Regions from separate parts of the Alteromonas sp. RKMC-009 genome, predicted to be linked through region 1. Evidence: predicted binding sites of a transcription regulator. Region 1 holds the regulator's gene; the other holds the start of a gene.

Region 1 (7,809 bases):
GCCGTAACTGGCTACCGGCCGGACCTCAATGCCAGGCGCCTGCGCACTAAACAGTCTTATCTTATTTGTCTGTTATATATGGACTATGCCTCGAACTCCTATTCGGCGAGACTGACATCCGGTGCCATCGAAGTGTGTGACGAAGCCGGCTACGATTTACTGGTGCGGCCGGTAAAAGACAGAACCTCGCTGGCCGAACAGGTTAAGGCACTGGCGGAACGTTCAAACCCTGACGGTTACATTCTTACGCCACCACTGTGTGATGATCAGGGAGTATTGTCAGTCATCGAAGCTGAACAAAAACCGGCGGTTAAAATTCTGCCTATGTCACTGGACGCCAACAGCTGCGTCTCCTGTGACATTGTGGCCGGCGTGAAAGAGGCGGTGAGTCATTTACTTACGCTGGGGCACCGCCGTGTTGCGATCATTAATTTTAACAATGTACACGGTGGCTTACTGCGTTATCAGGGCTATGAAGAAGCGCACCGCGATTTTGATATTCCTATTGATACATCGCTGGTTTTTCAGGGCCCTATGTCGTCAGATGAAGAATATGAAAAGATTATTCGTCGCCTGCTGTCCGGGGACGAGCGCCCCACCGCATTTTTTACCTTCAATGATTATCTTGCCACTCTGGTTTACAAAGTGGCCAGCCAGCTGAAATTGCGGATCCCCTACGATGTATCGGTGATAGGTTTTGATGACGACCCTTCCAGTAAGAATCTGTGGCCACCACTCAGCACTGTGCACCAGCCGGTGGGCAATCTGGGGCGCGCAGCGGCCGGCAAGCTGATCCAACAGCTTGTGTTGCATCGTCCCTATGAAGAGAAAGAAGATCTGACGTGTAAATACGTGCAGCGAAGCTCCTGCGGGCCGCTGCTCTGATATGAATATGCCGGTTGCTATCCCGCCCTCCGGAAGCTGCTCATGCTGACATTTTTCCAGAGACAGGCCTATGCATCCGGCGCTTTTACTAAAAGTACACTCTGGAACTTTACTGATTTACTGCTGCTTTATTATTTTGCCGATATACAGGGACTGGGGGCAGCGGCAGCGGGCCTGATCCTGATGGTGTCTCTGCTTGTTTCCGGCGTGCTGGATATCTCGCTGTCTCTGCTTCTCGACAGATATAATTTGCACTACCAGAAAGTCATCGCCTCAGGTGCGCCGCTGACAGTACTGTCGTTCGCTATTTTGTTTTATCCCCTGCCAGCCGGTGCGGACTATCTGTTTACTTTTTATCTTGTGGTGACCATCCTCTTTCGCATTGGTTATGCACTGGTAGACATACCTCACAACGCGATGATGGGGTCACTGACCAGAGACAGCCATGAGCGGACACGTCTGTCTTCATCCCGCATTTTTTATAATTCCTGTGCAATCCTGCTCTTCGCCGCATTTGCCGGCGATACACTTGCCATGCTGGAGTCACAGGATAACGGGATGCGGACTATCTTGCTTATCACGGCAAGCGTGTTCATGCTGGTGAATATTTATTTATGTATTTTGCCGGTCTGGCGGGAAGGTAATCTGACAGCGGTCAAACACCCGCCTCCGCTCAGTAAAGCATTCCGTGCACTCCTGCGAAATAAGGCATTCATGGTACTGGCGTTATATTCATTGCTGCCGTGTATCTTTATTCCGGTGTTCTACAAATCCGGCGTTTACTTCGCAAGCATGCTTTTTCACGACGAGAAGCTGACGACCTGGCTCATTATGAGTCTGGCGGCAGGAAAGCTGGTGGCGCTACCCTGGTTTAACCATCTCTCACAGCGCATGGAAAAGCATCATGCCATGATCCTTGCGCTGGCCGGGCTGGCTGTGACTTTCCTTAGCTTTCTTCTGCTGATCCCGGCCACGATGACCGGCGCCTGTGTTTATTTCGTTGTTTGTGGTTTTTTCTCAGGCGGACTGCTGGTACTGGTGTGGTCAGCATTACCAGACACCATTGAGTACGGTGCCAGGGATCAGGGGATACCTAATCAGGCGCTTACCTTTGGCGCATTTCATCTGGTGATGCGGATAAGCGACGGGCTGTCTTTTGCTGTGATTGCCGGTGCGCTGGAATATGCGGCGCAAAGTGCAAACGCTGATATTGAGTCTGTGCTATTCGTCGAAATCATTTCGCTGGTAGCCAGCGCAGGCTGTCTGCTCGGGGCTGTGGTGCTCTGGTTTTATCCTCTCACCCGGGCGGTGCATAACGCGTTAGCTACTGAAAAAGATAAATAATGACGCCAAGGGTAAACGGCGACATTACGGTAGTGATGAGGATCGACGCAGAGACCTTCGCCGCCTCTTTCTGATAATACTCTGCAAGCATAAACGGGCCTGTACCTGCAGGTAACGCGCTGAGTAAAACCACGTAAAAAATCCCTGTCGCGTTATCAGGCATGATCAACATCGCGATTACGTATGCCAGCGCCGGGTGGACAAGTAGTTTGGTGATCACAAAGCTGATAACCGAAGCGCTGCTGCCTTTCGTTGAGGTATGACTGCCCGCAATAAACAATCCTATGGTTACCAATGCGCAGGGGGCTGCAGCGTGACCCAGCAACGATGCCGTGGTCAGCAATGGATGGGGAGGGTCAATATCAAAAGCGGTAAACATGACCCCGGCCATTGGTGCAATCACCACCGGGTTTTTCAGCAGCTTTACACTTACATCTGCAATCAGACTACGAAGGCTTACTGCTTTACTGAGATCAATCTCTATCAGCACAATGGCAACGGCAAATAAAACACAAACGGTGATGATTGTCGCAATGAGCACTGGCGTCTGCGTTTCGCTTCCTGCTACCGCCATGAGCAAGGGAAAGCCCATAAATCCGGTATTGGCGTAACTGGTGTTTAGCCCGTCTATTGCACTCTCTGATAGCGACATATTACGTTTCCTTTGTACTGCGACAGTAAGCGTAAAAATGACAAACACGGCGAGGGTGAAGCTCAAAACAAAACCCGGTTGCCAGAGAGACGCAATGGCAGACGTTGCTGTGATGTCAAAAAGCAGCGCAGGCAACGCCAGCCAGACAACAAATTTATTGAGTTGTGTAGTGGCAGAGTCGTTCAGCAAATCCCTTTTGCGTAAATACCAGCCAAGGAATATGAGGGCAAATATGGGGAATATGAGCGTGAAAACAGACAACATGAAATGACAGGTGATCAGGGAACCGGCGGTCAGATTACCTTTAGTCTTATCATTCAATCCAATATAGAATTGAGTTAATTCTGATACAAATATTGAATCATCATGGATATAAAACCCTTAAGATATTTTATTGCGGTAGCTGAAACCGGTCATGTGGGTCGGGCTGCGCAGCGGCTAAACATCACTCAGCCACCTCTCAGCCGCCAGATCGCACTGCTGGAAGAAGAGCTGGGTACGGCATTGTTCAGTCGTCACCCGAAAGGCGTGAGTCTGACTGCCGCAGGAAAGCAGTTTTACCGCGACAGCAAAACCATATTGCAATCGGTCAGCAAAGCCGCGGAACGGGCAAGAGCGACCGGTGCCGGAAAGTCGGGAAGCTTGTCTGTGGGATTCATGATGCATGCGGCTTATAACATTGTGCCTGAACTGGCCAGACAGTTTATGTCCCGTTATCCCGCTGTGTCCTTTCATATTCAGGAGGTTATTCCCTTTGAGTTAATTAATGGCGTTACTTCTGCGCAGTTTGATGCCGCCATCATGTTAAAGCCGGCGACGTCCCGGGGACTGGAAATACTGTCTTTGCGCACTGAAGCGCTCTGTCTGGCTGTTCATAAACACCACCGGCTGGCCGGGGCAAAAAAAGTCTGCGCAGAGGATTTAGTTGACGAAAAATTCATTGTTACGCCCCACAATGTGGCGCCGGAGCTGCGTAACACCATTGAACAGTACTGTGCTGAAGCGAACTTTGTGCCCCGTGTGGTGTTAGAAACCCAGTTACAGCAAACCATCGTGTCGCTGGTGGCCAGTGAAGTAGGGATTGCGCTTGTGCCTGAACCGCTGAAGCAGGTGTGTCCGCCGGATGTGGTTCTGCTGCCGCTGAACAGAGCGCCGGTGGTGGAATATGTGCTGGTATGGCAGCAGGACAACAGCAACCCGGCTTTGGCCCGATTTATTGAGTGCGCGTCGAAATAACCGTAATAATTTCGCCGGCAGCCCTTGTCAAACCAGCGCAACTGTATATACTCACAGGAACTGTATAGAAAAACAGGGCTGTTTATGCGTCCACTTACTCCAAGACAAACGGAAGTTCTCGAACTGATTAAAACCACCATGCTGGAAACCGGCATGCCGCCCACCCGTGCGGAAATTGCGAAGCAATTAGGGTTTAAATCAGCTAATGCAGCAGAAGAGCATTTAAAGGCGCTGGCCCGTAAAGGTGTAATCGAAATTCTGGCGGGTACCTCACGGGGTATAAAGCTGAATATTCCGCTGGAAGCAGAAAACGATGAAGACGCAGGCTTACCGTTAATCGGCCGTGTTGCGGCAGGTGAACCTATTCTGGCGCAGGAACATGTGGAAATGCATTACAAGGTCGACCCTGATCTGTTCCACCCCCGTGCGGATTTCCTGTTACGTGTAAACGGTATGAGTATGAAAGATATCGGTATTCTGGATGGTGATTTACTTGCCGTTCACCGTACTACTGACGTGCACAATGGGCAGGTTGTTGTTGCCAGGGTTGATGAGGATGTCACGGTAAAACGTCTGGAAAAACGCGGCCGCGAAGTATGGCTGCATGCAGAAAATGAAGAATTCGATACCATCAAGGTGGATCTTGCTGCTGAACCATTCAACATTGAAGGTCTGGCTGTAGGTGTTATCCGCAATGCTGACTGGATGTAAGGCTTTTCGCTAAGCGCGGTGCAATAACTATTGTGCGCACTGGCCACAGCGCTGAAAAATTGGAAGGGCGATGATGTGAACCATCATCGCCCTTTTTTTTACTATTGGCTGGTATGTGCAAAGTGCAGTGTCTTCAGCGCCAGCAGAAAAACATCAGCATCGTCTTCACCACTGACATTTTTTACTACAGTAACCGCTGTTTTATGTTCACGGCAAAGAATGGTCATTGTAATGCCGCCCATACTGCCACCTGAGTGCATCACTGCATCAGGAATATCGTCCATCAAAGCCAGCGCGCTGGCATTGTCTTTATACGCTTTACGTTGTTTGTAATCGCCAAAACCGGTTTTCCAGCCTATGCCGAAGCCCACGGTTTCACCATTGTTAAGCCTGGCAGGAGTAAACATGGCCCGGGTAGTCTCTGGTTTCAGGTAATCGCTTGCCACATGGGCTACAGCAAACCGGACAATATCTGACGGCGTAGAAATAAAACCGCCGCCGGCCCATTTATAGCTGTGATCCGTTTGTGGCGCATTAATCAGCTCACCTTCGTGTACGGTGTAAGGTCTCGCCCGGTGATCGATGATGGTGTATTGGTCGTCAAATACCGTGTTGTCCAGTTTCAGCGGCGCAAACACTTCTTCGTTAATGATGGCGCGGAAATCCCGGGACGGGTCAGCCCCTTCCATTGCGGCACTGACCAGTGTCCAGGCAAACGTTGAATAACGGTGATCTGTGCCGGGTGCAAACAGCAGTGGATCATCTTTAAACATCGCCAGTGCACTGTCGATATCCGGATAACTTTCATTCAGAAGGAATTCATTGGCTCCTTCTTTGTAGTGCCTGATGCCTGCTGTATGTGAGGTAAGCTGGCGCAGAGTAATGACCGGTTTATCAGCTGGCCATGCGCTGACGTATTCAGTGACCGGTTTATCCAGATCAATGTTGCCCGCTTCCGCAAGACGCATTAATCCGGCCGTAGCGATGAGTTTAGAGACACTGCCGATACGCACCTTGTGATCTGTCGTCATAGGTACATGGTTTTCAACGTCGGCAAAACCGTAGCCTTTAGCCATCAGCATGCCCTTATCGTTACCGAGCGCCATGGTTATACCCGGCACTGTGTCATGACTTACCGCTTCTTCAAACAGAGCGTTAATAGCGCCGGAAGGAAGATCTTTGGCAAAAACAGAGGGAGTTAAAAATAACAGAAAAGAGGAGAAAACTGCGCGGCGCAACATAGAAGCAATCCCTGACAATAAAAACAACCAGACTACCGCAGTTAACAGATCGCTACCAATAAAAAGGCCCGCTTGCGCGGGCCGGGCATCCGGACGGTGATGCGAAAACTTATTTAGCTTGTGCTTCTGTGGTGATGTGCAACGTCACTTCATCACTTACATTCGGTACGTACATATCAATACCGAAGTCAGAACGCTTGATGGTGGTCATTGCATCAAAACCAATCGCTTCTTTCTGAGTCATCGGGTGTACACCTGAACCATTCAGAGTGACATCCATAGTGACGGACTTAGTCACACCTTTGATCGTCAGATCGCCGGTCACTTCCATCGTCTTATCACCTGTCATTTCAACATCTGTACTGGTAAATGTTGCAGAAGGAAACTTCGCTGCATTGAACCAGTCAGCACCGACAAATTCTTCATTCAGCTTTTTAACAAATGAATCAATGGTATCAATTTTCACAGACACATCGATTTTGCTGTCTTCCGGCGCGTCTTTGTCAAACACGATGGTGCCTTCAGCGCCGTTGATAGCGGCTGTCGGGTTAGAGAATCCGAAGTGATTCCATGAAGCGATAACGCTGGTGTGAGTAGGATCAATCTGGTAGCTGACAGGCGCCGCGAATGCGCCTGCACTGATTAAACCTGAAACTAATACTGCCGGGATAAATTTATTCATTACACATTCCTTTCATAACGTTGATGTCACAAGTGTGAGGACGATTTACTTACCTATAATACGGCGTTCCTGAAATACGGATGTGTCGAAGATCTGAACGAAACATTCGAAATATCAGAATGAAGTGCTCTGACCCTGTTTCTGAGGCTACCCCGGCCATTTATTTTTTCAGAAAGACTAGACACAAGATGAAATCTGTTTAATTCTTATACCGTTGTTAACGAAAAAATAACAAAAAAAGATAAAAATTAACAGGCGGCTAGCCTGATACGACAGGGTCCTGTGAGCAGGGTATTACACAAGATCCTCCATCACGGAGGTGTTGAGTGAAGAAACTCGTATGTAACGCAATGATGGTTTGGGGATTAGCGATGTCTGTTATTCCGGCATCGCTGCAAGCAGAAACCATGGCAACATCAGACCGGTCAGGTGAAATCAACCTGAGACAAGGTGTCACAGACATCAGTGGACAGGTTTACGACCTGCATATGCTGATGTTCTCAATTTGTGTGGCCATCGCCGTGGTGGTGTTCGGTGTGATGTTTTACTCCATGTTCAAGCACCGTAAATCCCGGGGCGCCAAACCGGCGCACTTCCACGAAAATGTGAAAGTAGAAATCGCCTGGACAGTCATTCCTTTCCTGATCCTGATTTTTATGGCCGTCCCGGCAGCACAAACCCTCATCGCGATGGAAGATGCCAGTGAACCTGAACTGACGGTTCTTGTCACCGGCTCCCAGTGGAAATGGCATTACAAGTACATGGACAGCGATGTGTCCTTTTACTCCATCATGGCCACACAGCGTGAGCAGATTGAGAACAAATTCGAAAAAGGGGAAAACTACCTGCTTGAGGTAGATCGTCCTCTGGTCATTCCTACCGGACAAAAAGTCCGCTTCCTGATCACCTCTGACGACGTTATCCATTCCTGGTGGGTGCCCGATTTCGCAGTGAAGAAAGATGCTAACCCTGGCTTCATCAATGAGGCGTGGACCAAAGTGAATGAGCCCGGTATCTACCGTGGACAGTGCGCTGAACTGTGCGGGAAGGATCATGGT
Region 2 (7,809 bases), 610 kb from region 1:
CCTGAATGACACTATTTTTCTCTTCCACCAGCGTTGTAAGCATAGCCCCCTGTTCATCAACCCGTTTCAAATAGCTTCTGTAAGCGAGATAAAGACCAATAATAACTACCACCAGATAGACCATCATTGCCTGCCACGTGCGCCACCACGGTGGAAGTACATTCAATGGGATAGTAGTAACAGGCTGCTCTACATGGCTTCTGGGGTCGTGGATGCGGATTAGAAAGTTATGCCTACCTACATCGAGGTTGGGAAAATTTATGTCAAGATTAGGGGATTTAGTCTTCACCCATGTATGGCTTTCGGAAAACTTATATTCAAGGAAGAGTTCATTTCTTAAAACATAATCATTCACAAATGCTCTAATCTGGAATATTCCGTTTCCACTGGTAACTGTATAGATCCCTTTATCATCAGGGGCCAGCGGAGATTTATCGACAACGTTTTTAACCGTCACTTCAGCACTGTTTATTCTTTGTTGTCTTTCTTGCAACCTCTCGTTAAATTCATTCAACGAAATCTGATAATCAAAGTTATCTCCGTTAATGAGCAATTTATCTTTAAATGTAGTCATACCCTTATACTCGAAGTCAAAATCTTTAATTCCATCAGGATATTTCAGGTGGTACCAGAGATTGTCAGGGCCGGAGTAAAAAAGACCAGAATTTGTCGTTATCCACAGGCTATTATTGGCGTCTTTAAGACCCGCTCGAATATACCGGATCCCATTGTTCGTACTGAACTTAACTTTTTCGACGTGACCTGAGTTAATGTCTACTTTTAGCAATCCATTTTTACTTGAACAAATGTAGGCCTTTCCTTCTTCATCTAAAAAGAAGCAAGTGGGGTTTTCAGTTTCGGGGAGACTTGTTTTTTGTTCCCGCCAGGAGTGCCGTGTTAACTGAACGAGAATTTGATTAGAACTGGTAAGCAAAAAAATCAGACCCGCGGTATCAACAGACATGTCCTGAACTGTGTAGGGAACATATATCTCATCAGTTATCGCCCCATTTTCATTTAACATTTTTATAACTGAGGAAGCGCCTGAATTATGTAATGTCAGCCAAAAATCGCCGCTATATTTTATTGCTACCTTAAAATCATTTTGGCACACCGGTAAAATCGTGGACTCGCTCAAACATCCTTTCGCAGGATGTTTTGGATACACCTTAGTGACACCTGCAATAGCGGAAAACCCGTCCGTGAGTAGATTAACAATATTCTTTTCGTAACCTTTTGGGGAGGTATTTATGGCATTAAAAAACGCAGGAACATAAAGCAAGCCTCTGGCAGAAGTGGCTAAGAACAAATCACCATGATGATTAATATCAGCCGCCATCAGCGTACCTACAGACTCTTTATCCCACAATAAAGAGGTCCAGCCGGCCTCCACAAACCCACCGTCTTTGAGAATAGTAATCCGGTCCCCAACGACCACGAGTTCGCCGTCCAGTTTCATGACACGTTTTACATTTGAAAATTGGTCATTTATAGAGTGAAAAACGCTGTTTTCGCCAGATAAAGATGAAGAATAGACTCCCTCAGGACCAGTTACGAAATACTGTCCCCCCGACTTACTTACATCCAGGACCTTCGATAACCCGGGCCACTTTTCCGAAACCAGGCCGGATACAATCTCTCTTTTTCCTTCAGATATAATAGAAAAATTGGCACCTTCAAAAATATAAACGCTACCGAGAAAATCAAAAATATGAGGAAATTCTGTAAATGCTTCTCCGGAAAGTCCGTGGATTTCTGAGATTACTTCTTTCGAATGAATATTCATTAGCAAAATTTTGCCAACTGTCAAAATGATTACAGATTCTCCATGTTGGATGACTTTCCATGCTGTCTCCATCTCCTTTCCGGTATTGAAAACCTTCACATCTTCATTTTTTCTTTTGTAATAAACCCCTTCACCATAAACAGTAATCCAAAGCGTTTCATCTTGCCCCAGATACAAGTCGGAGATATAGCCGCTATAAGGAAATGGAAATTCTACCTTTTTCTCGTTCTTGCCGGATAAAAGAAAAAGCCCGTTTTCTGCACCCAACCATAACCCGTCAGATGAATGAACAATATCGCGAATCATTCCGGATGGCTCACCATTGAAAACTATATTAGCTTTTTCCCAAAACGGCGCAGCCAGAGCACTTGCACTAAACAGACATCCAACTATACAAAAAAGGACAATCAGACGTTTAACTGAATTTTTATAAAAGAATATCCTATTCATGACAGCAACAACCATGTTCTTAAAAGAGAATATTTGAGGGTTAATTAAAGGAGCTTTAAATATGGATACATTACATTTAAATAATATTCAAGAACTTGATTGTAAAGATTGGGAGTATATAGCTGGAGGTATGACCACGTTGTCAGATGACTTCAGTCTTAATTTAAAATCTGAACCCAAAATCGATTTAATGCCGGAAATTCCCGAAATGCCGTCGTGGCCCGGCACTCACGATTAAACCAACAACCACTGCATGCCCGCATTTTCTGCGGCCTGCTGATCGTAGATATAGTCTCCCACATAAAGGATATGTGCGGGGGCTATTTGCCATTGTCCGGCAATCATAAGTAGTGCCGTGGGATCGGGCTTGGCAGGAGCGCATTCGCGGGTGAGCACGGTTGAAATGGGGATTTGGTTATTGCTGATTTTAAGCGCTGTGGCCTGTTTGCAGTTGCGGGTAACAATGGCAACGGGCAGATCTGCTTTGATAACGGCATCTACCATGGATTTTCCTGCCGGCAACCATTTCGCATTCTCTGCATCGGCCATTTCGTGATCAAGAATGACCTGATGTGCCGATGCTCTTGAGGTTTCATCAGGCAGGTTATCGATAAAGGTAAGAATATCTTCGCTGGCAGGGCAACCTATTTCGCGGCGCATTTGAGAAAAGTCGAGGACAGACTCCACCAGCGTACCGTCTAAATCAAATATCACTCCGCTGACATTCGTCAAATCTAACTTCATCTCTGTTCTCTCCTTTGTTGCCCGGCATCTGCTACATCTCTAGTGTAACGAACCATGTCGCTTTTGAATCTAACATTTATGTCATCAACACTGACATTGGGGTAAATGCCGCCAGTTAGTTGTGTACTGAGGAGACAAATACGCCCGCTTCATACGCCAGGGTTGATGGTCACCTTTCGCCGCGATGCCAATGGTACTGCTGCCGTATTTTCTGTTAATGGCGTCCATGCATGCCATCAGCTTTGTATTCCCTTCGCTTTGTGCGAACAAATCAGGCTGCTTTACATCTTCATCCTGAATTTCAATTGCTCCCACGCCGCACTTATGAAACAACACGCCTTCTCTATATAATGTATCAGCTGCATTACCGGCTGCTTCTGACAGCATTCGCGTGTCAGCGGTGGCAATAGCAAAACGGTGCTGTACAGCTTTATGATAATGCCCGCTGGCGGCAAAGGGGTTCGCATGGGCAAACAGGGTAAGGGTTTTCACGGTACAATTTTGCTTCCTGAGCTTTTCAGCTACCCGCTCAGCATGCCAGCAAAGTGCCTGCCGTAAACTCTGATGGTCCGTAACCGGATGGCCAAAAGCGCGGGTAGCATAGATTTGCTGTTTTTTAGGACGATGACTTTCCCACTCAATGCAGGTAACACCGTTAAGCTCCCGCACGGTACGTTCAATCTCTACAGAGAATTGCTTGCGGATACTTTTAGGCGCTGCGCAGGCAAGCTCCCACGCAGAGCGCACACCACTGTTTTCCAGCTTTTCCGCAATACGCCGGCCAATCCCCCACACATCCTGCGGCGACATTTCCTGTAAGGTGCGCTGGATCTGTGTCTTTTCAGCGAGCACCGCAATGCCGGATTTATCTCCCAGTCTTTTACCCGCATGGCTGGCTACCTTCGCCAGCGTCGGTGTAAGCCCGAAACCCACTCCCACAGGCAGACGCAACTGCTGCCAGACAGCACGCCTGATAGTTTCACCGTAGGCGTGCCATCCTTCCGGCGGTTGCCAGTTATCAAAATACAAAAAGCACTCGTCGATAGAATACACATGCTGGTGAGGTGCAAAACCGCCAACAATATTCATCATCTGGTTGGACAAATAGTCGTACAGTTCATAGTTAGACGACCTGATCACTGCCCCTTTTTGTTCCAGCAGTTTCTGTACCTTGTAGTACGGGCCGAATTTCTTTACGCCAAGGGCTTTCGCCTTATCGCACAATGCACAAATGCAGCCGTCGTTGTTTGTCAGCACTACCACGGGTTTGTCACGGATAGTGGGGTCAAACACCTTTTCGGCGGACGCATAAAAGCCGTTGGCATCGACTAACGCAAACATTGTCTTAACTGCCTGGTATAGCGATGCATTCTGACAGAACGGACAACAATGCCTTCTTCTTCGAAGGTATCTCCCTCCCCCAACACGTAAGGTTGCTGATGTTTGCCGGGCGATACCAGAACCATAGCTTTGCGATCGAACAGCTTACACACAAACACACCATTCAAATTAGCCACTACTACATCCAGCGAAGTGGGTGCAGCAGCGCGGTCGACAATGAGTAAATCGCCATCGAATATGCCCACGCCGGTCATCGACTCTCCCTGTGCCTGGCCAATAAATGTAGCAGTGGGATGGTCGATAAGCAGCTCGTCGAGATCAAGCCCGAGCTGACGGTATTCGGCTGCCGGGGACTCGAAGCCGGTGATACCAGCCTGTGCAATAACCGGAATAATTCTCAACATAGTACAAAAAACAGTTGCCTCAGATACTGTTTATTTATACAGTATTTATGAATCAGGTTAAAATTAAATTTCATTTTACGTTCGACATCGGAGAACCATCATGGCTATTACAGTGCAATATGTTGTTTCGCATAAAGGGGTAGAAAAGTTGGTCACTACAGACAAGAAGGAAGCTGATCAGTATGACAAAATGCTGGATGCGGCAGACAATCTGGCTGCTTACATCGGTGCGAAAGGTATCAAGCTGGAAGACGACGTGATTGAGAATCTGTCTGTCATGCTGGCAAAGAATAAAGATGCCGTCGGCAAATTGCTCAAAGGCGCTTCTGCTGATGACGTCCTCGACGCCGAATCAGCAGAAGTGGTAAAGCTACAGGCAAACAGTAAGAACTAAAAGCGGGTTACACCACATTCCGCTTATTGGTAAAGCGGGTGATAACCGAGTGAACTTCGTTAACGGTTTTACGCAGACGCTGGCTGGCATCTAAAGATGATTCAGATGCCCGCTGGGTATCTTTGGCACCATCGGCAATTTCTACGACCTGCTGATTGATGTGTTCTGCCACAGAACTTTGCTGCTCTACAGCGGAGGCCATTTCGAAGGTTTGATCGGCAATAACACTCACGGCCTGATTAATGTCTGCCAGTGTTTTGCGGGTATCTTCGACAATGGCCGTGCCCTGCTCGGCTGATGCCATACCGTCATTGGATACTCTAACAGCCCGTTCTGACCGCTCAGCCAGAACATGGATAATATTATGAATTTTATCTGTGGACTCTCTGGTTTTTGACGCCAGTGAACGTACTTCATCAGCGACCACAGCGAAGCCTCGTCCCTGCTCGCCGGCGCGGGCAGCTTCAATGGCAGCGTTCAGTGCCAGCAGATTTGTCTGTTCAGCAATGGTCGATATCAAACTGGCAGCTTCACCAATATCATTCGTTGACTGCGCCAGTTCCTGCACGGTGACCGAAATAGAACTGACCGCTTCTTTCAGCGCCATGATGGCAGATAACGCTTCATCCGCTTTCTGATTACCGGCTTCCACATTTTTAGAAGCAGAGCGGGCGCTGTCTGCATTCATATCAACCCGCTCTGATACACTTTGAATAGCCTGCGACATCTCGTTAACGGCTGAAGCAATGTTTTGCGTTGCCTCGTTTTGCTGCACGACAGCCGTACTGGTTATTTCGGCCTGTTGATGAGTGGTGTTAGCAATCGTATCCAGCCCCGCGGCAGCATCCTGAATGCGGTCAAGAGCCGTACGGCTGCGCGCAAGCTCGCATCCCAGAACCAGTTTCGCACGTGACCGGTTACCGAAGTCAGCAAAATAGGTTTGCGATACCACCGGATTCGAATAGCTGTCCGGAGAAATATCAATAAGCGCCTGCCAGTCACCTTTAACTTTAGACGCCATCCAGAAACTGCACAGCGTGAAACCTGTGGCAGCGATAACAGCCGGCAACACACCCGCTGTGGCGAATAAGGCCGCTGCGGTAATAAGACCCATTACGATAAATGGCAGGCAATCTTTCATATAGTGAATGGCCAGTTCGCCGGTCGATGTACTGGACTTACCTTCACGTAGCCGCTCGTAACGGTATTCTGCACGGGCAATTTCATCCGGCAAAGCCGGCACACGTACTGACTCATAACCCGTGATCTGAGAGTTTTCAAAAACCGGGGTCACGAACGCCGAAACCCAGTAATGATCTCCGTTCTTGCGCCGGTTTTTTACCAGTCCCATCCAGATATTGCCGGCAGATAAGGTATCCCACATTTCGCCGAACACACCCGGCGGCATGTCCGGATGACGTACAATATTATGGTTTTTTCCAATCAGTTCATCACGGCTGAAACCACTGACTTCAACGAACTCATCATTGCAGTGCGAGATCACACCACGTTTATCGGTAGATGAAATGAGCCGGTAGTGCTGAGGAATGTTATAAAGCTTCTGGGTAACCGGTTGATTATTTCGCATATAATTGACTCACATCCCTGCTTTCTCAGAAATTGGTTAAGGGTCACCTTAACCTTAGCCTATATTTAGACTTTAGAGTAATTGACCTTTAAAAAAAGAGGGAAGGGAGTTTACAGCCCGGAACTGAGTTTGAAAAGTCAGCATTTACTAATGTAAATACACAGAATTATCACTGCAGAGGGAAATTGAGGGTCACAGTGGTTCCGGAACCGGTATCGCTCTGAATATCTATCCAGCCATTATGAGATTCCATCAAAGCCTGGGCCACAGAAAGGCCAAGACCTGTGCCGCTGCCGGGAGGGCGGGTAGTGAAGAAAGGCGTAAAGATTAATGGCATGTGCTCAGGCTTTATTCCTTCACCATTGTCTTTTATAAACACTTTAACTGCGCCCGGCAGATCAGCTACAGCGATACTGATTGTGCCGCCGGATACACAGGCATCAATTGAGTTTTCAACTACTGCCTCAAGCACCTGCCTGATTTGCTTCCTGTTAACCAGTACCTGTGAGCGGGAATCCGACGCATCGAAATTAAGAGAAACATTTGCAGGAATTCGCCTGATGATTTCCTCCAGACCAAACTCAAGAAGATCATCTACATCTTCCCAGTTACGTTCCACGGTAACCGGAGAAGAAAAAATCTGCAGTGAGGAAACAATTTCAGCAATACGGTTAGCGCCTTCCAGAGAGGATTTTTGCATGTCTGAAAGCATCTCTCTCACATCCCGCAGCAAGTATTTCAACTCCATGTCAGCGGGTAATTTAGCTGCAGAGGTGCCGCCCTTTTTTAACTCATCCTTAAGTTCATCCCAGGCATCGAACACATCCTTCAGCATATATTCCTGAATTTCACAGTTACTTTTGATAAAGCCGATGGGGTTATTAATTTCATGAGCAATACCTGCAGCAAGCTGGCTAAGCAGTGTCATACGGTCCACCATGGCTATGCTGTCAGAGGAAAGTTTGGCTGACTGTTTAAATGTATCAGCCTCACTGTCAGGAAGTTGAGACAGCAACTGATGATATATAGCGCGGGTTTCGCTGAGAGCACGACGCAGGTTTTGATTTGCCAGATAGGCATCGCGGGAGTAATTATTGAGCAT

The links. The regulator LexA, encoded in region 1, represses DNA repair genes until DNA is damaged. The targets are predictions, from matches to a motif close to TACTGTATNNNNATACAGTA.
Region 2: the regulator LexA is predicted to act here: its motif matches at 4,750-4,769, upstream of DS731_RS02250 (S24 family peptidase).

The regions. Positions count from the first base shown of each region.
Region 1 is NZ_CP031010.1:4,843,262-4,851,070, reverse strand. Features, by position in the region: gene DS731_RS21110 (LacI family DNA-binding transcriptional regulator) at 1-885, shown strand, start outside; gene DS731_RS21105 (MFS transporter) at 928-2,229, shown strand; gene DS731_RS21100 (AEC family transporter) at 2,210-3,145, opposite strand; gene DS731_RS21095 (LysR family transcriptional regulator) at 3,248-4,117, shown strand; gene lexA (transcriptional repressor LexA) at 4,202-4,828, shown strand; gene DS731_RS21085 (serine hydrolase domain-containing protein) at 4,930-6,069, opposite strand; gene DS731_RS21080 (YceI family protein) at 6,179-6,751, opposite strand; gene coxB (cytochrome c oxidase subunit II) at 7,159-7,809, shown strand, end outside.
Region 2 is NZ_CP031010.1:523,115-530,923, reverse strand. Features, by position in the region: gene DS731_RS02265 (hybrid sensor histidine kinase/response regulator transcription factor) at 1-2,236, opposite strand, end outside; gene DS731_RS21860 (hypothetical protein) at 2,298-2,474, shown strand; gene DS731_RS02260 (HAD family hydrolase) at 2,471-2,980, opposite strand; gene DS731_RS02255 (Y-family DNA polymerase) at 3,065-4,321, opposite strand; gene DS731_RS02250 (S24 family peptidase) at 4,309-4,725, opposite strand; gene DS731_RS02245 (YebG family protein) at 4,826-5,119, shown strand; gene DS731_RS02240 (methyl-accepting chemotaxis protein) at 5,127-6,707, opposite strand; gene DS731_RS02235 (sensor histidine kinase) at 6,877-7,809, opposite strand, start outside.